3 regions of the Klebsiella sp. HN106 genome follow, and region 2 is predicted to be linked to each of the others. Evidence: predicted binding sites of a transcription regulator. Region 2 holds the regulator's gene; each other region holds the start of a gene.
The links. The regulator sigma-54, encoded in region 2, starts transcription at its own class of promoters, with help from an activator protein. The targets are predictions, from matches to a motif close to GTTGGCACANNTTTCGCTNT.
Positions count from the first base shown of each region.

Region 1: the regulator sigma-54 is predicted to act here: its motif matches at 5,563-5,582, upstream of norV (anaerobic nitric oxide reductase flavorubredoxin).
Region 3: the regulator sigma-54 is predicted to act here: its motif matches at 2,376-2,395, upstream of glnA (glutamate--ammonia ligase).

Region 1 covers NZ_JBLURD010000007.1:141,833-149,135, reverse strand. Annotated here, with positions in the region: gene hypF (carbamoyltransferase HypF) at 1-1,685, shown strand, start outside; gene ACSIPU_RS17945 (HoxN/HupN/NixA family nickel/cobalt transporter) at 1,697-2,710, shown strand; gene norW (NADH:flavorubredoxin reductase NorW) at 2,941-4,074, opposite strand; gene norV (anaerobic nitric oxide reductase flavorubredoxin) at 4,071-5,516, opposite strand; gene norR (nitric oxide reductase transcriptional regulator NorR) at 5,704-7,248, shown strand; gene gutQ (arabinose-5-phosphate isomerase GutQ) at 7,211-7,303, opposite strand, start outside.
Region 2 covers NZ_JBLURD010000006.1:27,762-35,064, forward strand. Annotated here, with positions in the region: gene rapZ (RNase adapter RapZ) at 1-375, opposite strand, end outside; gene ptsN (PTS IIA-like nitrogen regulatory protein PtsN) at 421-909, opposite strand; gene hpf (ribosome hibernation promoting factor) at 976-1,263, opposite strand; gene rpoN (RNA polymerase factor sigma-54) at 1,286-2,719, opposite strand; gene lptB (LPS export ABC transporter ATP-binding protein) at 2,767-3,492, opposite strand; gene lptA (lipopolysaccharide ABC transporter substrate-binding protein LptA) at 3,499-4,044, opposite strand; gene lptC (LPS export ABC transporter periplasmic protein LptC) at 4,013-4,588, opposite strand; gene kdsC (3-deoxy-manno-octulosonate-8-phosphatase KdsC) at 4,585-5,151, opposite strand; gene kdsD (arabinose-5-phosphate isomerase KdsD) at 5,166-6,170, opposite strand; gene ACSIPU_RS15870 (calcium/sodium antiporter) at 6,167-7,144, opposite strand.
Region 3 covers NZ_JBLURD010000015.1:99,799-107,101, forward strand. Annotated here, with positions in the region: gene yihX (glucose-1-phosphatase) at 1-147, opposite strand, end outside; gene typA (ribosome-dependent GTPase TypA) at 281-2,104, opposite strand; gene glnA (glutamate--ammonia ligase) at 2,483-3,892, shown strand; gene glnL (nitrogen regulation protein NR(II)) at 4,081-5,130, shown strand; gene glnG (nitrogen regulation protein NR(I)) at 5,139-6,548, shown strand; gene ACSIPU_RS25325 (YshB family small membrane protein) at 6,659-6,769, shown strand; gene hemN (oxygen-independent coproporphyrinogen III oxidase) at 6,806-7,303, opposite strand, start outside.

The sequences.
Region 1 (7,303 bases), on a different contig from region 2:
GCGGGCCACGGCTGGAGTGGCGCGGGCCGCAGGCGCATTCATTTGGCGAGGCGGCTCTTGAAGCGGCGACGGCTCGCCTGATGGCGGGCGATATAGTGGCGGTGAAAGGGCTGGGTGGTTTCCATCTGTTGTGCGATGCCGGAAATCCTGAGGCCGTCGCGAGGCTACGGACGCGTAAGCATCGGCCGGCGAAACCGCTGGCGGTGATGCTGGCGACAACGGCGGGGCTCGATGAACCGGCGGTGACGCTGCTCACGTCCCCCGCCGCACCGATCGTGCTGCTGGATAAAACGCAGGTGGCCGGGCTGTGCGACCAGATTGCGCCAGGGCTTGCGGAAGTAGGGGGGATGCTGCCGTCTAATCCACTGCAGCATTTACTTGCGCAGGCGCTGGCGCGCCCATTAGTGATGACCTCCGGCAACCTTAGCGGTCGCCCGCCGGCTTTAACCAACGCAGAGGCGCTGGCGGATTTAGCCGGGATTGCCGACGGTTTTCTGCTGCATAACCGCGAGATTGTGCAGAGGATGGATGATTCCGTAGTGCGGCAAAGCGGCGAGATGCTGCGTCGCGCCCGCGGCTACGTGCCGGACGCGCTGGCGCTGCCGCCGGGGTTTCACGATGCGCCGCCCCTGCTGGCCCTCGGCGCGGATATGAAAAATACGTTCTGCCTGCTGCGCGGCGACGAAGCGGTGCTCAGCCAGCATTTTGGCGATCTCGACGAGGAGGGCGTTGAGACGCAGTGGCGGCAGGCGCTGCGCCTGATGCAGGAGATCTACGCTTTTACGCCGCAGCGGGTGGTTGCCGACGCCCATCCCGGCTACCGCGCTTCGCGGTGGGCGGCGTCGCTTATGCTGCCGGTGGAGCGGGTATTGCATCATCATGCCCACGCTGCCGCGTGCCTGGCCGAGCATCGCTGGCCGCTGGAGGGCGGCGACGTGATTGCCCTGACGCTCGACGGCATCGGGATGGGGGAGAATGGCGAACTGTGGGGCGGCGAGTGCCTGCGGGTCAACTATCGCGAGTGTGAGCATCTCGGCGGTCTGCCGTCGGTGGCGCTGCCCGGCGGCGACCTCGCGGCGCGTCAGCCGTGGCGCAATCTGCTCGCCCACTGCCTGGCGTTGGTCCCTGAATGGCAGAATTATGCCGACACAGCCGCGCTGCGCCAGCAAAACTGGCCGCTGCTGGCGCGAGCAATCGAGCGTGGTATTAATGCGCCGCAGGCATCGTCGTGCGGCCGTCTGTTTGACGCCGTCGCCTGCGCGCTGGGCTGTGCGCCGCTAGCCCTGAGCTATGAGGGGGAGGCGGCATGCCGTCTGGAAGCGCTGGCGGCGACCTGCGAAGGCGTGGATCATCCGGTGACCCTGCCGTGGCGCGAAGGTAAACTGGACCTGGCGACGTTCTGGCGGCAGTGGCTGAGCTGGCAGGCGGGCCCGGCGCAAAAAGCCTGGGCCTTTCATGATGCGCTGGCCCGCGGGCTGGCGGCGATGATGCGCGATTGCGCGAGCGCGCGCAATATTCGCACGCTGGCCTTCGGCGGCGGAGTGCTGCACAACCGGCTGCTGACGGCGCGATTGACCTTTTATCTGGCCGATTTTACTCTGCTCTTTCCGCAGCAGCTGCCCGCCGGCGATGGCGCCATTGCCCTCGGCCAGGCGATCGTCGCTGCGGCCCGCCTGCAGGCTTAAAGGATACCCATATGATAGTGACGATTTTGCGTCAGCAGCCGCGCGCAGCGGCGCTGGTGCTGGCATTAATTGCCGCCAATTTGCTGGCCTGGGGCTGGGCGTTTGCGGCGTTCGGCGGCAGCGGCGCGCTGATGGCTGCCAGCCTGCTGGCCTGGGGATATGGTCTGCGCCACGCGGTGGACGCCGACCATATCGCGGCGATCGACAACGTGACCCGCAAAATGATGCAGCAGGGGAAGCGGCCTTTTGCCGTTGGCGCGTGGTTTTCTCTGGGACACTCGTCGATTGTGGTGCTGGCTTCGGCGGCGATTGCCGCGACCGCCACCGCGTTTGGCCAGCAGATGAGCTGGTTTCACGAGACCGGCAGCGTTATCGGCACCGCCGTATCGGCGCTGTTCCTGCTGGTGATGGCTCTTATCAACCTGGTCATTTTGCGCAGCGTCTGGCGCAGCTTTCAGGCGTGGAAGCAGGGCGAAAAGGTGAGCGATGAGATTATGACCGGCGGCGGTATGATGAGCTGGCTGTTCGCGAAAACATTCCGCCTGATTAGCCGCAGCTGGCAGATGTATCTGGTGGGTTTTCTGTTTGGCCTCGGCTTTGATACGGCGACGGAGGTCGGCGTGCTGGGGATCTCCGCCGCCAGCGCGTCGAGCGGGGTATCGATTTGGTCGATTATGGTTTTTCCGGCGCTGTTCGCCAGCGGAATGGCGCTGGTGGATACGCTTGATAACGTGCTGATGGTCGGCGCCTACGGCTGGGCGTTCAGCAAGCCGCAGCGCAAGCTCTATTACAATATGACTATTACCGGCACCTCGGTGGTGGTGGCGCTATTTATCGGCGGCCTGGAGGCGCTGGGGCTGTTGATGGATAAGTTCTCTCTGAGCGGCGGCGTCTGGCGCTGGGTCGGCGCATTGAACGACCATCTCGGCGACGCCGGTTTTGCAGTGGTCGGGCTGTTCGTGGCCTGCTGGGTGCTGTCGGTGCTCAACTACCGCTGGCGCGGGTACGATAATCTGGCGCGGTAGGTTGGGCTTTCCCCGGCTTGCGCTGCGCTTAGCTGGGCTACAGGTTAACAGCCGTCTGCTGGCGGTAGCCCGGACAGATGCGCAAGCATCGCCTCCGGGAAATTATGCCACTCTGCGCGCTGCTCCCGGGGACGGCGCAAGGCGCCTGCCCGGGCTACTGCCGTCTGAGATCCGGTAGCCCGGGTAAGGCGTTTACGCCGCGCCTCGGGAATAACCTCATTTCATCAAGGTTAACTCACCAGCTGCCTGAGCAGGGCAAAAGCATCTTTCATGCGATCTTCGCTAACCACAAACGCGCGCAGCCGGTTTTCGGCGTCAACGCCTTTCGCGACCAGGCCATCTTTGGCGGCAACGATATTCCACGTCAGATCCTCACGCCGGGTATCGCCCGCCAGATGCAGCGGTAAATCCGGCGTTTTGACCTTCACCAGCATCGGCGGCAGCTTGAGCTCGCCCTGCTGGGCCAACAGGTTTTTACCCAGACACATGGCGCTTAGCAGAATCGGCTGCAGAAAAGGCAGGACCATGCCGTTGATTTCCGCGCAATCGCCAAGGGCGTAAATCGCCGGATGGCTGGTTTGCAGCTGGCTGTTCACTACCACGCCACGGTGCGTCTTCAACCCCGCATGCCGCGCCAGCGCCGTTTCCGGGCGCAAACCGGCGGCCGCCACTACCGCATCCACCATCACCGTACGCTGGCGGTCGAGGGTGACGCGAATCCCGTCAGTGCTCTGCTCCAGGCTTTCCAGCTGGGTCTTCAGCATCAGATGCACGCCCATGTCGGTCAGACGATGCTGCAGTCGACTGCTGGCTTCCGGCGGCATCAGCGCCGACAGCACGCTGGCGGAGTTATCCACGACCGTCACCGCTTTGCCGGCGCGGCAGAAATCCATCGCCAGCTCGCAGCCAATCAGACCGCCGCCAACGATCAGCACCCTTTTTGCATCGCGCAGTTGGCTTTGCGCCGCGCCGTATTCTCGCTGGCTATTCAGTGTCAGCATCAGCTCGCGGCCCGGCACCGGCGGGATAAACGGCGTCGCGCCGGTGGCCAGTACCAGTTTGTCATAGCGCCACTCGCGGTCCTGGCTCTTCACCCGCTGATTATCAGCGTCGATATCGCTGACCCAGGTATGCGGAAACAGGCGCAGATTGTACTGCTCGGCAAACTCACCCGCCGTTTGCAGGGTCAGGTCGTCGGCGTTCTGGCCGCGGCTGACCACATGGCTGAGATCCGGCTTGTTGTACTCATCCATACTGTCGGCGGCAATCAGGGTCAGCGGGATGTTCGGGTCCTGCTTGCGGATATTTTTCACCAGCTGACGGGCCGCGAAGCCCGAGCCGATGATGACGATGCCATCACTCATTTTGCCTCCGATGCCAGAACATCAAACACATCTTTACCCAGTGAACACTCAGGACAGAGGAAGTTATCCGGCACATCGCTCCACGGTGTACCCGGCTGGACGTCCTGGTTCGGCTCGCCTTGTTCCGGGTCGTAAATCCACTGGCAAACGCTGCACTGCATTTTCGGGCCGAGATCGGCAGTGGCTGCTGCTGCGCAGGACGTTGCTTCTGGCGCAGCTTTGGCCTCACTGGTGACCGGCAGCGGGGAGAGTGCCCACTGGCGGGCGATTTCGCGACCGTGTTCACGGCACAGCTCCAGCGCGTCGAGATCCGGACGCCATTTGGCCTTCAGGCTCAGGGACATTTCAAAGCCCGCATCCTGTAAACGCGTGGACAGGCGATCAACCGCGCCGCCGCTCCAGCCGTGGGAGCCGAAGGCGCTGGCGTGCTTATTGCGAAAACGCAGGCCGGTCATCTCCTCCACCAGCCCGGCGATTTTCGGCATCATCACGTTATTCATGGTTGAGGTGCCGACCAGCACGCCTTTCGAGCGGAACACGTTGGTCAGAATGTCGTTTTTATCGCTGCGGGCGACGTTGAAGATTTTCACCGCCACGCGCGGATCCACGTCGGTAATGCCCTGAGCGATCGCATCGGCCATCATGCGGGTATTGTTGGACATGGTATCGTAGAAAATCGTGATGCGGTCTTCCTGATAATCCGCCGCCCACTCGAGATATTTTTCGACGATTTGCGTCGGATTATCGCGCCAGACCACGCCGTGGGAGGTGGCAATCATATCTACCGGCAGGTTAAAGCCGAGGATTTCGGTAATTTTCGGTGTCACCAGACGGCTGAACGGGGTCAGAATGTTGGCGTAGTAGCGCTGGCACTGCTCATAAAGCTCAACCTGGTCAACTTCATCATTAAACAGATGTTCATCGCAGTAGTGCTGGCCGAAGGCGTCGTTGCTGAACAGCACCGCGTCGCCGGTCATGTAGGTCATCATGCTATCCGGCCAGTGCAGCATCGGGGTTTCGACGAAAATCAGCTGCTTGCCGTTGCCGATATCCAGGCTGTCGCCGGTTTTCACCACGTTGAAATTCCACTCCGGGTGATGATGGTGTCCGGTGATGGAGTCGATGGCGTTGGCGGTGCAGTAAATCGGCGTGTCCGGAATTTGCGTCATCAGTTCGGTGAGCGCGCCGGCATGGTCCTCTTCCGCGTGGTTGATAATGATGTAATCGATATCGGCGAGATCGATTTCGCCGCGCAGATTTTGCACGAATTCACGGCTGAATTTATGATCGACGGTATCGATCAGCACATTTTTTTCTTCCCGGATAAGATAGCTGTTGTAGCTGCTGCCGCGCAGCGTTTTGTATTCCGTCCCGTGGAAATCACGCACTTCCCAGTCGCGTTGGCCAACCCAATGAATGTTATTTTTAACCAGAATAGACATAGCAACCTCAATTAATTCAGCATTGTTCAAATAGGATGTTTTGCTTATATCAAGTTGCGTGCCAACTTTTTAATTTATTGAATTTAATGGTTTTTATATTTTTATTAAAATTCATTGATGTCAAAATGACAATGGTTAAAATAGTCGATATGACTATGTTAAATGTCAAAATGACTATGAGGCGAACATGAGTTTCTCCGTCGAGGCCCTGGCGAAAATCGCCATTGATTTACAAAGCGATCTCGGCCATGCCGACCGTTTCTCGCGTTTGATTACCACCCTGCGGCAGATACTCGGCTGCGATGCCTCGGCGCTGCTGCGCTATGAGGCGCACCAGTTTGTGCCGCTGGCGATTGATGGCCTGGCCCAGGACGTGCTTGGCCGGCGCTTTGCCCTTGAAGGCCACCCGCGGCTGGAGGCGATTGCCCGGGCGGGGGACGTGGTGCGGTTCCCGGCGGACAGCGATTTGCCGGACCCTTACGATGGGCTGATCCCCGGTCAGGAGAGCCTGAAGGTGCACGCCTGCGTCGGCCTGCCGCTGTTTGCCGGACAAACCCTGATCGGCGCGCTCACCCTCGACGGGATGGATGCGGACCGTTTTGACAGCTTTAGCGACGAGGAGCTGCGCCTGATAGCCGCTCTGGTCGCCGGAGCGCTCAATAACGCGCTGCTGATCGCCAGGCTGGAGAATCAAAACGTGCTGCCGGAACAGGCTATCGTGTATCCGGTATCCGAACGTCAGGAGATCATTGGCCTGTCGGCGCCGATGCTGCAGTTGAAGAAGGAGATCGACATCGTCGCGGCCTCTGACTTAAACGTGCTGATTAGCGGCGAGACCGGCACCGGCAAAGAGCTGGTGGCGAAAGCGGTGCATCAGGGGTCGCCGAGGGCGGCCAATCCGCTGGTCTATCTCAACTGCGCGGCCCTGCCGGAGAGCGTGGCGGAGAGCGAACTGTTTGGCCACGTCAAAGGGGCATTTACCGGGGCGATCAGCAACCGCAGCGGTAAGTTTGAAATGGCAGATAACGGAACGCTATTTCTCGATGAAATTGGCGAGCTTTCGCTGGCGCTCCAGGCCAAGCTGCTACGGGTACTGCAGTATGGCGATATTCAGCGCGTCGGCGACGACCGCAGCCTGCGGGTCGATGTGCGGGTGCTGGCGGCCACTAACCGCGATCTGCGTCAGGAGGTCGTGGAGGGGCGTTTTCGCGCCGATTTGTATCATCGGCTGAGCGTGTTTCCGCTGTCGGTTCCGGCGCTTCGCGAGCGGGACAATGACGTGGTGCTGCTGGCCGGTTATTTTTGCGAACAGTGTCGTGTGCGCATGGGGCTGGCGCAGGTGATTTTAAGCGAGGCGACGCGCGGCAGGCTGCTTGCGTGGTCATGGCCGGGCAACGTGCGCGAGCTGGAGCACGCGATTCATCGGGCGGTGGTGCTGGCGCGGGCGACGCAGGCGGGTAATGAAGTGGTGCTGGAGCCGCAGCATTTCCAGTTTGCCGAGGAAACGCCGGCCTTGCCGACCGTTACCCCGCAGCCGTCGGTGGGAGCAGTAAGCCTGCGCGAGGCGACAGAGGCGTTTCAGCGCGAAGCGATCGCCAGAGCGCTGGCGGATAACCGTCGAAACTGGGCCGCAGCCGCCCGCGCGCTGGAGCTCGACGTCGCCAACCTGCACCGGCTGGCGAAACGTCTGGGGCTTAAAGGATCCCGGCCTGATAAAAGTTTTGCAGGTTAATCGCGCCGACCAGCTGGCCGTTTTCATCCACTACCGGAGCGGCGCTGATTTTGTG
Region 2 (7,303 bases):
AGGTTCCAGCAGATCGCTCTCTTCATCAATGGCGCTTTCCAGCGACAGGTTTTTGCTCGATAGAGGATGTAAACGACGGGTGTCGCTATAGCGGCGAATCAGGGTGTTACGATCGGCATCAAGGAACAGCAACTGAGGTGAAAACTCTGCGGGCAGATTTTTCATCGCCTGCTCGAAGATTTCCGGCGATTCGGGCATGTTTCGCACGTCAATACTGACGGCCGCCGAGATGTTTCTGTCGGCGAGCGAACGCGCCAGCTCTGGCAACAGCACAACCGGCAGGTTATCGACGCAGTAAAAACCCATATCTTCCAGCGCTCGCAGGGCGACGGATTTCCCCGACCCTGAACGGCCGCTGACGATCATCAGTACCATGTACCGTTTCTCCTCAGTACGAAAAAGAGTAAGGTGCGACTTCCGTTATGCCTCATTGTTGCTTCCCGCTTCAGTGATGATTTCATAGAGCTCTTCATCACTTTGTGCAGCGCGCAGACGGCGGCAAATAGTTTTATCTGCCAGGCGCTTCGCCACCAGCGAGAGCGTATGCAGATGCGTTTTAGTTTGATCGGCCGGGACGAGAAGGGCAAACAGCAGATCGACAGGTTGATTGTCGATAGCATCAAAGGCAATCGGGGTTTCCAGTTGAACAAAAACGCCCACGGCCCGCAGCGTATCCTCTTCGAGTTTACCGTGGGGGATCGCAATGCCGTTACCAATCCCGGTACTGCCCATTTTCTCACGGGTGAGAATCGCCTCGAACACCACCTGGGGCGCTAAGCCTAACTGCTTTGCCGCCAGCTCGCTGATGATTTCCAGCGCGCGCTTTTTGCTCTGGCAGTGAACCTGGCTACGGGTACATTCCTGGTTAAGGACATTGCTCAGTTGTAGAGCCGAATCGTTATTTATCATAATTTCACCTGAGCTCACCCTGGCCAACCGCCTGCAGGCGGTTGGCGTAGGCTATTGCCCGGACAATTAGTGTTGTTTCAGTTTATCTTTATGTTTTGTTAACTGTCTTGCCAGCTTATCGATAAGGCCATCGATAGCAGCATACATATCCTGCCCTTCCGCACTGGCATGGATTTCGCCACCGTTGACATGCAGATTGGCGTCCGCAATTTGCGTCACCTTCTCCACTTTTAACACAATATAGACCTGATTGATCCTGTCGAAAAACTGCTCCAGTTTGCTGAACTTCGCCGTCACGAAATCGCGCATGGCGGGAGTTATTTCGACGTTGTGTCCTGTAATGTTGAGCTGCATAGTGTCTTCCTTATCGGTTGGGTCAAACCAGCTGCTTGCGCTGATTCGACGGCGGGATGGATAAAGACTCTCGGTACTTAGCAACGGTTCGCCGCGCCACCATAATACCCTGATCGGACAGCATGGTGGTGAGCTTACTGTCACTCAATGGTTTCGCGGGGTTTTCCGCGGCGATTAATTTCTTCACCAGCGCGCGAATGGCCGTCGACGATGCTTCGCCGCCGCCTTCGGTGTTCACATGGCTGGAGAAGAAATACTTCAGCTCAAAAATACCGCGTGGACTGTGCAGGTATTTTTGCGTGGTAACGCGTGAAATAGTGGATTCATGCATTTCGACGGCCTGAGCGATATCCGCCAGCACCATCGGCTTCATAAACTCTTCACCTTGTTCAAAAAAGGCCTGCTGCTGTTCGACGATGCAGCGGCTGACGCGCAGCAGGGTGTCGTTGCGGCTCTCCAGGCTCTTGATAAGCCAGCGGGCTTCCTGGAGATTGCTGCGGATAAACTGGCCGTCAGCATCATTGCGCGCGCTGTTACCCATTGCCGCATAGTGCTGATTGATCTTCAGGCGGGGAAGGCTATCTGAATTGAGTTCGACAACCCAACGATCGTGAACCTTACGCACCAGCACGTCAGGGATGACATATTCCGGCTCGCCAGTTTGAATCGACTGGCCCGGGCGCGGATCCAGCGATTGGATCAGATTCACCGCTTCCTTTAACACCTCTTCTTTCAGGCGGGTAACGCGCATCAGAGTACGGAAGTCATGGTTGGCCAGCAGATCGAGATGATCGCTGATGATCAGGCGAGCTTCATCAATCCACGGCGTCTCTTTGGCAAACTGTGAAAGCTGAACCAGCAGGCAATCGCGCAAGTCTTTCGCCGCCACGCCGACGGGGTCGAAACGCTGGATGCGCTTGAGCACCGCTTCAACTTCTTCAAGTCCGATTTCATCATCGCCAATACTTTCAACGATCTCTTCGACAGGAATAGTCAGGTACCCTGTGTCATCAACGGCATCGACGATTGAGGTCGCAATGGCGCGATCGGTATCGGTAAATGGCGTGAGTTCAACCTGCCACATCAGGTAATCCTGCAGGCTTTGCGTGGTCTCGCCCTGATAGACGGGCAGTTCATCATCCTGATAATCGACGCCGTTGCCTGAGGGCGTTCCCGCGGTATAGATCTCATCCCAGCGGGCATCAAGCGGCAGCTCGTCGGGCATCTCTTTCTGCTCAAGGGCATCGACGGTATCCAGAGATTCGCGATCCTCGGCCTCTTTGGTTTCTACCTCATCGTGAAGATCGGTTTGCTCCAGCAACGGGTTGCTGTCCAGCGCCTGCTGGAGTTCTTGCTGGAGTTCTAACGTAGACAACTGCAGTAAACGAATCGCCTGCTGCAGTTGTGGCGTCATGGCAAGCTGTTGGCTTAGCCTTAATTGCAAACCTTGCTTCATATTCAGGGCCAATATCTCCGGCTAAAACGTCTGGAACCTCTACCCTATCAGAGTCTGAAGTCTTCCCCAAGATACACGCGCTTAACCTGCTCGTCTTCAAGGATTTGCTGTGGCGTACCGTGAGCAATCAGGTGGCCCTGGCTGACGATATAAGCGCGTTCGCAAACGGCCAGCGTTTCCCTGACGTTATGGTCGGTAATCAACACGCCGAGGCCGCTGTCGCGCAGGTGTTCAATAATACGTTTGATGTCGATAACGGAAATGGGGTCAACGCCGGCGAAGGGTTCATCAAGCAGGATGAATTTCGGATTAGCGGCCAGCGCGCGGGCGATTTCAACGCGGCGGCGTTCACCACCGGAGAGCGCCTGACCGAGACTGTCGCGCAGGTGCTCAATGTGAAACTCTTCCATGAGCTCTTTCGCGCGATCTTCACGCTGTTCGGTGCTCAGGTCGTCGCGAATCTGCAATACCGCCATCAGGTTATCGTATACGCTCAGGCGGCGAAAAATAGAGGCTTCCTGAGGGAGATAGCCGATTCCGCGACGCGCGCGCGCGTGCAGCGGCAGCAGGCTAATATCTTCGTCATCGATGATAATATTCCCTGCGTCGCGCGGTACGATGCCAACGACCATATAGAAGGTGGTCGTTTTACCGGCGCCGTTTGGGCCGAGCAGGCCTACAATTTCGCCCGAGTTCACGGTCAGACTGACATCTTCCACGACGCGGCGGCCTTTATAGGCTTTAGCAAGGTTCTTTGCAGTTAATGTTGCCATAACGAATTACTTACCTTTCTTTGACTGATCGCCACTTTTGTCCTGCAGCTGCGAAGGAACCAGAACCGTGGTCACGCGCCCGCCTTTATTGCTGAAAGCCTGCATTTTTTGTTCTTTCACCAGGTAAGTGATTTTGTCACCCTGGATATTGCTATCGACCTGCTCCAGATGCGCATTGCCGGTCAGGACGACAAAGTCATTTTGCAGTTCATAATGCATTTTCGACGCGCGGCCTTTCACCGGCTTGCCGTTGTCCTGCATCTGGTAGAAGGTGGCAGGGTTACCGTAGCCATCGATAACCTCTTTACCTTTTTCGCCGCCAGGACGGGTCACAACGACTTTGTCGGCATTGATTTTGATGGTTCCCTGAGTGACGACAACATTCCCCGTAAAGGTCACGACGTTGCCCTGCATATCCAGCGACTGCTGATCGGATTCAATGTGAATCGGCTGATCGGTATCACCCGTCTTTGCCTGAGCCGACAGGCTGGCCGCCAGTAAGGCGCTGGCGAGCGCAATCTTAAGGCTGAGTTTGTTTGTTCTGAATTTCATATGAGGTTCTAACCTTTTCAATCAGCTCGGCATTTTTGCTGCGCAGGTTCCCGCGCATTTTCAGGCCGCTGGAATTAAATGTTGTTCCGTACAACGTCACCATGTCATCGGAGGTAACATCCTGCGTCACCAGGTTTATCTGGGCGTTATCCGTCGTAATTTTGCGCAGTTGAGAGTCAGCCGACAGCGCATCGACTTCAACGTGCCCGTAAAGATACAGCATGCGATCATTGGTCAACTTAGCTTTATCCGCTTTGATAGACCAGGTTGGTGCTTTATTCGTATCAAAGGTGGTCATCACCGGTTTGGCAAACCACGACAGCTGCTGCGCGGAGAAGTACTCCACGTGTTCAGCGATGAGCCGGTAGTTAAGCGCCCCCTCGGGACTATACACGACGGTATCGGTATGTTCGCTGGTATACGTTGGGTCATCAGGATTGATCGCTTGCTGGGTCGTATCGTCCGTACTCGCCAGGTTCAGGCCGATCAGAATCAGCGCGACCAGCGACAGTAAAATGATAACCCAACGTCTGGTTTTACTCATATAGATTGCCCTTTGGCCTCATCCAGCTTGCCCTGCGCCAATAGTAGCAAATCGCATACTTCCCGTACCGCTCCGCGACCGCCGTTAATACGCGTGACGTAATCCGCGCGCGGGAGCAGCAACGGATGCGCATCGGCTACCGCTACACTTAAACCCACTTTAGCCATCACCGGCCAGTCAATCAGATCGTCGCCAATGTAGGCGACTTCATCAGCATCAACGGCCAGCTTATTCAATAGTTCATGGAACGCCAGCAGCTTATCGGACTGTCCCTGGTACAGATGCCTGATGCCCAGCGTTTGGCAGCGATCTTCCACCAGTTTAGCTTTTCGCCCGGTAATTATCGCCACTTCAATATCTGAAGTCAGGGCGCAGCGGATGCCGTAGCCATCGCGCACGTTAAACGCTTTCAGCTCTTCACCGTTATTGCCCATGTAGATAACGCCGTCGGATAGAACGCCGTCCACATCAAGTATGAGTAAACGGATTTTTGCCGCCCGGTCAATAAAGTCCTGGCTCACCGGCCCATAGCAGGTCGCGATCAGGGCATCAGCATTATTCATTATTTTTTCCTTACTTACACTACGCCCGCGCGCAGGAGATCGTGCATATGTATCACACCTACCAGGCGGTCGCCATCGGCAACCAGTACGCAGGTGATATGACGGGACTGCATCAGGTTGAGCGCATCAACGGCCAGAGTGCCGGGACGGATACGGATACCGCCTCGCGTCATCACCTCGGCAATGCTGGCGTTACGCATATCAATACCGGTATCAAATACGCGGCGCAGATCGCCATCGGTGAAGATGCCGATGATATTCATCTCATCATCGCAAATGGCAGTCATGCCTAAATTTTTGCGCGTGATTTCCAGCAGCGCATCGCGCAGCGTAGCCTCCAGGCTCACGTGCGGAATTTCATCACCGGTGTGCATGATATCATTGACCCGCAGCAGTAGCTTACGGCCCAGCGCGCCGCCGGGATGCGATAGCGCAAAATCCTCTGCGGTAAAACCGCGGGCTTCCAGCAGCGCTACGGCAAGCGCATCGCCCATGACCAGCGCGGCGGTGGTGCTGGATGTCGGAGCCAGCCCTAACGGGCAAGCCTCTTTGGGCACCTTTACGCACAGATGAATATCCGCCGCGCGCGCCATGCTGCTGTCCGGTCGGCTGGTGATACAAATCAGCGACACCTGCTGGCGCTTAAGCACCGGGATCAGGGCGAGGATTTCGTTTGATTCGCCGGAGTTGGACAGCGCAATCACCACATCGCAGGGGGTGACCATACCCAAATCGCCGTGCGCGGCCTCTCCGGGGTGAACGAAGAAAGATGAAGTACCGGTGCTGGCAAACGTCGCCGCCATTTTTCGCCCGATATGGCCGGATTTGCCCATCCCCATCACCACAACTTTACCGTTACAGCGGAAGATGGTCTCACAGGCACGGGTAAAATCTTCATTAATATATTGATCGAGCTGGGCCAGACCTTCACGTTCAATTTCCAGAACCTCACGGCCTGCCCGTTGAAAGTCAAAATCCGCTGGCAAATCTGTTTGCGACATAATGTTATCCCGAATCATTCAACGAAGAGCGGCGCTGTCCAGTACAGCATCGCTAACCAAAGCATAAAACCGCCAACCAGCAGGGCGCCGGCAAGGCGACCTGGCTGCTGCTTACGGCGCCAGCACAGCGCAGCGAAGATCAGGCTGACCAGCAGCATAACGCCATAGTCGCGGGTAAAGGCCTCGGCGGCAAAGGTACCCGGCGCAATCAGCGCGGGGAGCCCGAGGACCAGTACAATATTCAGAATATTAGCGCCAATGATATTGCCGATGGCGATATCGTTCTCGCCTTTGCGCGCTCCGGCAATGGCGGTAGCCAGCTCGGGCAGGCTGGTGCCTATCGCGACGACCGTTAAGCCGACGGTCAGTTCGCTGATGGCAAAAAAGTTCGCCAGAACCGTGGCGTTATCAACGACCATTCGCGTGGCCATCGGCATCACTATCATCGCAACGCCCAACCAGAGCAGCGCGACGGGAAGCGAACCCTCCCGCGGCAGCTCCGCCAGCTGTTCGCGGGTCAGGCTGTCGTTCCCCTGACGCTCTGCCAGGCGGGCGATTTTAATGGTAAACAGCAGCCATAATATGGCCAGCGCCAGCAAAAAAAGGCCGTCTATCCGCGTGAGCTGTCCGTCGTACAGCACGAATCCCGCCAGTAAACTGACCAGCAACATTAACGGCAATTCGCGGCGCAGGATATCAGAATGCACGGTAAAAGGTTGAAACAGAGCTGTGAGGCCGAGGATCAGCAGGATGTTGGTGATATTCGATCCGAGAGCCGTTCCGATCGCTAAATCGGTTTGCCCATGCAGAGAAGCGGCGGCGGAAACGATCGTTTCCGGTAAGCTGGTTCCGATGCTTACCACCGTCATGCCAATAATCAGGGGAGGGATCCCCAGCATACGGCAGAGTATTGAAGCGGCGTAGACCAGACGATCGGCGCTGTAGACAACCAGCAATAAACCAATAATTAACAGAGCCGTCGCTAAGAGCATCTAAAGTCCTTTATTCAGGTATAATCGTCGCCTCGCTGGCCGTCCGTAGGCAGCGTAACGAATTCTTAATTTTGACTTTATGTGTGCCAAAAGTAAAACAAATGCCAGCTTTCGCTAACCTGGGCAGGTAAGATTCTGTAAAAATGTTGGGTTTGTGGT
Region 3 (7,303 bases), on a different contig from region 2:
GCGCTCGTGCTGATGGAACGCTTCACCCATAGTGAAATGCTGCTTCAGCGTCGCAAGAGGGATCCGCGTTAAATCGCTCCACGTCCCGAGCACCCGGTTGAAGTCAATATCGACAATCACATTACCTAAATCAAAGATATAGAGCATGGCCCTCTCCTTTTGCACCGTGGAAAATTAACTGTAGCGGGAAAGGGGGAGTTTGACTATGGGTGGCAGGGCTTTGTACAAAAAAGAAACCCTGCCATTGAGGCAGGGTTCAGATAGCGAAAAGAAGCGTTAATTACTCTTCTTTCGCGCCGCGCATTGCGCGTTTACGGTCGTTCTCGGTCAGATGACGTTTACGGATACGAACGGAAGTAGGGGTAACTTCAACCAGTTCGTCGTCATCGATGAACTCCAGAGCCTGCTCCAGGGTCATCTTAACCGGCGGAACCAGAACCGTTGCTTCGTCAGTACCGGACGCACGCATGTTGGTCAGTTTCTTACCAGTCAGGCAGTTTACCGTCAGGTCGTTAGAACGGCTGTGAATACCGATGATCTGGCCTTCGTAAACTTCTGCGCCGTGGCCCAGGAACAGCTTACCGCGATCCTGCAGGCTGAACAGCGCAAACGCCACCGCTTTACCCTGACCGTTGGAGATCAGAACGCCGTTCTGACGCTGACCCACATCACCCGCACGAACGTCATCGTAGTGGCTGAAGGTGGAGTACAGCAGACCGGTACCGGAGGTCATGGTCATGAATTCTGAACGGAAGCCGATCAGACCACGGCTTGGGATCACGTAGTCGAGACGTACGCGGCCTTTGCCATCTGGATTCATGTTTTTCAGGTCGCCTTTACGCTCACCCAGCGCCTGCATAACAGACCCCTGGTGCTGCTCTTCGACGTCCAGCGTCACGTTCTCGAACGGCTCTTGCTTACGGCCGTCGATTTCGCGGAAGATAACTTTCGGACGGGAAACCGCCATTTCGAAACCTTCACGACGCATGTTTTCGATAAGAACGGACAGGTGCAGTTCACCACGGCCAGAAACGCGGAATGCGTCTGCATCCGGAGTTTCTTCAACGCGCAGCGCCACGTTGTGCACCAGCTCTTTGTTCAGGCGGTCAAGGATCTGACGAGAGGTAACGTACTTACCTTCTTTACCGCAGAACGGAGAGGTGTTAACGCAGAAGAACATGGAAACGGTCGGCTCATCGACGGACAGCGCCGGCAGCGCTTCAACATTCTGCGTATCGCAGATGGTGTCAGAGATGTTCAGCTCGCCCAGACCGGTGATCGCGATGATATCGCCCGCTTCAGCGATGTCGCTCTCGATACGCTCCAGACCCAGATGGGTCAGAACTTTACCGACTTTACCATTACGGGTTTTGCCTTCGCTATCAACGATAGTGACCTGCTGGTTCGGCTTCACTTTACCGCGCTTGATGCGGCCGATGCCGATGACGCCAACGTAGTTGTTGTAGTCCAGCTGGGAGATTTGCATCTGCAGCGGGCCATCAAGGTCAACGTTCGGTGCCGGTACGCGATCGACGATAGTCTGATACAGCGGAGTCATATCCTCAGCCATATCTTCGTGATCCAGACCCGCGATACCGTTCAGCGCGGAAGCGTAAACGATAGGGAAGTCCAGCTGTTCGTCGGTAGCATCAAGGTTAACGAACAGGTCGAATACCTGATCAACAACCCAGTCAGGGCGCGCGCCAGGACGGTCAACTTTGTTGATAACAACAATCGGCTTCAGACCGTGGGCAAAAGCTTTCTTGGTGACGAAGCGCGTCTGCGGCATCGGACCATCAAAGGCATCAACCACCAGCAGCACAGAATCTACCATGGACATGACACGTTCAACTTCACCACCGAAGTCGGCGTGCCCAGGGGTATCAACGATGTTGATACGGTAATCATTCCATTTGATAGCAGTGTTTTTAGCGAGGATGGTAATCCCACGCTCTTTCTCCAAATCGTTGGAGTCCATCACTCGTTCTTGTGCTTCAGTACGCGCGTCGAACGTACCAGATTGCTGTAGCAGCTTATCAACCAGGGTAGTTTTACCATGGTCAACGTGCGCGATGATGGCGATATTACGCAGATTTTCGATCACAACTTTGCCTCAGGCATTAGAAATAGCGCGTTATTGTACACGGATTAATCGCAGTACAAAACAGGATCACAAACATCCTCCGCAAACAAGTATTGCAGAGATTCTTTGTGATCGCTTTCACGGAGCATTAAAAGGGTTATTCGAGTCCAATTGCACCAAATAAGTGCCCAATGTTCACACAAATGCACTATATTGGTGCAATGTATTCATTTTGGTGCAGCCCTTTTGCACGATGACGTGCATGATAACGCCTTTTGGGGGCAATTTAAAAGTTGGCACAGATTTCGCTTTGTATTTTTTAAGGCAACAACGCCACTTTTAGTAGCAAAAAAGTTTTCGTTTCCACGACGACACAGACCAATCCGGGAGAGTTTAAGTATGTCCGCTGAACACGTTTTGACGATGCTGAACGAGCATGAAGTGAAGTTTGTCGATCTGCGCTTCACCGATACCAAAGGTAAAGAACAGCACGTAACTATTCCTTCTCATCAGGTAAATGCCGAATTCTTCGAAGAAGGCAAAATGTTTGATGGCTCCTCGATTGGCGGTTGGAAAGGTATTAACGAATCCGACATGGTTCTGATGCCGGACGCAACCACCGCGCTGATCGACCCGTTCTATGAAGAACCGACTCTGATCATCCGCTGCGACATCCTGGAACCCGGCACTCTGCAGGGCTATGACCGCGACCCGCGTTCCATTGCTAAGCGCGCTGAAGAGTATCTGCGCTCTACCGGCCTGGCTGACACCGTACTGTTCGGGCCAGAACCAGAATTCTTCCTGTTCGATGACATCCGTTTTGGTGCGTCCATTTCCGGTTCCCACGTCGCTATCGATGATATCGAAGGCGCATGGAACTCCTCCACCAAATACGAAGGCGGCAACAAAGGCCACCGTCCGGGCGTGAAAGGCGGTTACTTCCCGGTTCCGCCGGTAGACTCCTCTCAGGATATCCGCTCCACCATGTGTATGATCATGGAAGAGATGGGCCTGGTTGTTGAAGCTCACCACCACGAAGTGGCGACTGCCGGTCAGAACGAAATCGCCACCCGCTTTAACACCATGACCAAAAAAGCGGATGAAATTCAGATTTACAAATACGTTGTGCACAACGTCGCACACCGTTTCGGCAAAACCGCGACCTTCATGCCAAAACCGATGTTTGGCGATAACGGTTCCGGTATGCACTGCCACATGTCCCTGTCCAAGAACGGCGTAAACCTGTTCTCCGGCGACAAATACGCGGGCCTGTCTGAACAAGCGCTGTACTACATCGGCGGCGTTATCAAACACGCTAAAGCGATTAACGCCCTGGCTAACCCGACCACCAACTCCTACAAGCGTCTGGTCCCGGGCTACGAAGCGCCGGTAATGCTGGCTTACTCTGCCCGTAACCGTTCCGCGTCTATCCGTATTCCGGTTGTCACCTCTCCGAAAGCGCGCCGTATCGAAGTGCGCTTCCCGGACCCGGCGGCTAACCCGTACCTGTGCTTCGCCGCGCTGCTGATGGCTGGCCTTGACGGTATCAAGAACAAAATCCATCCGGGCGAAGCCATGGATAAAAACCTGTACGATCTGCCGCCGGAAGAAGCGAAAGAGATCCCACAGGTTGCAGGCTCTCTGGAAGAAGCACTGAACGCGCTGGACGCAGACCGTGAATTCCTGACCGCCGGCGGCGTATTCACCAACGACGCTATCGATGCTTACATCGCCCTGCGTATGGAAGAAAACGACCGCATCCGTATGACTCCGCACCCGGTTGAATTCGAGCTGTACTACAGCGTCTGATTTTGCTGTAAATCCATGGTGCTTCGTGTTGTGGCGCGAGGTACCAGGGATGTTTTGTTGCCGTGGAAACTTTCAGCCCATCTCAGGATGGGCTTTTTTCTCCACCAACACGCTGATCTCGTGAGCTTTTTATTCATAAAAAGCTATACTGCACTAAAATGGTGCACTCTTTTTCTGGAGACTGTCGAATGGCAACAGGCACACTGCCCGATGCTGGGCAGATCCTTAACTCTTTAATCAACAGTATCTTACTGGTCGATGATGACCTGGCGGTTCATTACGCGAACCCGGCAGCGCAGCAGCTGCTGGCGCAAAGTTCTCGTAAGCTATTCGGCACGCCGCTGCCGGAACTGTTGAGCTATTTCTCGCTGAATATCGGCCTCATGCAGGAGAGCCTCGCTGCGGGGCAAGGTTTTACCGATAACGAAGTGACGCTGGTCATTGATAGCCGCTCGCATATCCTTTCCCTGACGGCGCAGCGCCTGCCGGAAGGCTATATTCTGCTGGAAATGGCGCCGATGGATAATCAGCGTCGTCTGAGCCAGGAGCAGCTGCAGCACGCACAGCAGATTGCCGCACGCGACTTAGTGCGTGGTCTGGCCCATGAGATTAAAAACCCGCTGGGCGGTTTACGCGGAGCGGCACAGCTGTTGAGCAAAGCGCTGCCCGATCCTGCGCTAATGGAATATACCAAAGTCATTATTGAACAGGCCGATCGGTTAAGAAATCTGGTCGACCGTCTGCTGGGGCCGCAGCATCCCGGGATGCACGTGACGGAAAGCATCCATAAGGTCGCTGAGCGGGTAGTGAAGCTGGTGTCGATGGAGCTGCCGGATAACGTCAAACTGGTTCGCGATTACGACCCCAGCCTGCCGGAACTCCCGCACGACCCTGACCAAATCGAACAGGTGTTGCTGAATATCGTCCGTAATGCGCTGCAGGCGCTGGGACCCGAGGGCGGCGAGATCACTCTGCGCACCCGCACGGCCTTCCAGTTAACCTTACACGGCGTACGCTATCGCCTCGCTGCGCGCATTGACGTTGAAGATAACGGCCCGGGAATACCGTCTCATTTACAGGACACGCTGTTTTATCCGATGGTGAGCGGGCGCGAAGGCGGTACCGGACTCGGTCTGTCTATTGCCCGCAGCCTTATCGATCAGCACTCCGGGAAAATTGAATTTACCAGTTGGCCAGGGCATACCGAATTCTCGGTGTACCTGCCTATTCGGAAGTAGAGGTGTTTATGCAACGAGGGATAGCATGGATCGTTGACGACGATAGCTCCATCCGTTGGGTGCTTGAACGCGCGCTCACCGGGGCAGGCTTGAGTTGTACAACGTTTGAGAGCGGTAACGAGGTGCTTGATGCCCTCACGACCAAAACCCCGGATGTGCTGCTGTCTGATATCCGCATGCCGGGAATGGATGGGCTGGCGCTGTTAAAGCAAATTAAACAGCGCCATCCAATGCTACCGGTCATCATAATGACGGCGCATTCGGATCTTGATGCGGCGGTCAGCGCCTATCAGCAAGGCGCCTTTGATTATCTGCCGAAACCGTTTGATATCGATGAAGCGGTAGCGCTGGTTGACCGGGCAATTAGCCATTACCAGGAGCAACAACAGCCGCGTAATGCGCCGATTAATAGCCCAACGGCCGATATCATCGGCGAAGCGCCGGCAATGCAGGACGTCTTTCGCATTATCGGCCGCCTGTCTCGCTCTTCTATCAGCGTGCTGATCAACGGCGAATCCGGTACCGGCAAAGAGTTGGTTGCCCATGCTCTGCATCGCCACAGCCCGCGCGCCAAGGCGCCATTTATTGCGCTGAATATGGCGGCAATCCCTAAAGACTTGATTGAGTCAGAGCTCTTTGGCCACGAGAAAGGCGCTTTTACCGGCGCCAATACCGTGCGTCAGGGACGTTTTGAGCAGGCAGACGGCGGTACGCTGTTCCTTGACGAGATTGGCGATATGCCGCTGGACGTCCAGACCCGTCTGCTGCGCGTCCTGGCCGATGGTCAGTTTTACCGCGTGGGCGGCTATGCGCCGGTGAAAGTGGATGTGCGTATTATTGCCGCCACCCACCAGAACCTTGAGCTGCGCGTCCAGGAGGGGAAATTCCGTGAGGATTTGTTCCATCGCCTGAACGTGATTCGCGTCCATCTGCCGCCGCTGCGCGAGCGTCGGGAAGATATTCCTCGCCTGGCGAGGCATTTCCTGCAAATTGCCGCTCGTGAACTGGGCGTGGAGGCCAAACAGCTGCATCCGGAGACGGAGATGGCGTTAACCCGGCTGGCGTGGCCGGGCAACGTTCGTCAGCTGGAAAACACTTGCCGCTGGCTGACGGTGATGGCCGCGGGTCAGGAAGTTCTGACGCAGGATCTCCCCAGTGAGCTGTTTGAAACCGCGATACCGGATAATCCGACGCAAATGCTGCCGGATAGCTGGGCGACGCTGCTGGGGCAATGGGCCGATCGCGCGCTGCGCTCCGGTCATCAAAACCTGCTCTCAGAAGCGCAGCCGGAGATGGAGCGTACGCTGCTGACCACCGCGTTACGCCATACTCAGGGGCATAAACAAGAGGCGGCGCGGCTGCTAGGGTGGGGCCGTAATACTCTGACGCGTAAGTTAAAAGAGTTGGGAATGGAGTAGCAGCGCAGCGGCGCGTAAAAAATAGTCATCCAGCGCAAACTGCTGCTATTTTGTACTTTACTGTTGCTATGCGTTGAGTATGATCTTGCCCGGAAAGACGGGGGGTAATCATGCTTGAATCACTCATTAATATTATATCGAGCGGAGTTGCAGCAGGTCATACGCCGCAGACGGCGGTAGCTGCCGTCCTGTGCGCGGCGATGGTTGGGCTGTTTAACTGATAATATCCCCTCTCCGGTAAGGAGAGGGGATATAGCTTATATCACGCGAGAAAACTGCTGCATCCGCGCTTTCTGCCGCAGGTAAGCATCAAAACACATACAGATATTGCGAATCAGCAGCCGGCCTTTCGGCGTAACCTGAATGCCCTTCTCATCCACATCCACCAGCCCGTCTTTAGCCAGCGGCGCCAACAATTTCATATCTTCGGCAAAGTAGTCATCGTAGATGAGCGCCCACTGTTTCTCTACCGCCGCAAAGTCGAGACGGAAGTTACAAATCAGCGCCTTAATGACATCACGACGAATGCAGTCATCGCGCGTCAACGCAATACCGCGCCACAGCGCCGTCCCGGTTTCATCGACCTGTTGATAATACTGTTTCAACTCTTTCTGGTTCTGCGCATAGCAATCGCCAATCATACTGATCGCCGACACGCCCATCCCCAGCAGGTCGGTGTCTCCCTGGGTGGTATATCCCTGGAAGTTGCGATGCAGAATACCTTCCCGTTGGGCTATCGCCAGCTCATCATCAGG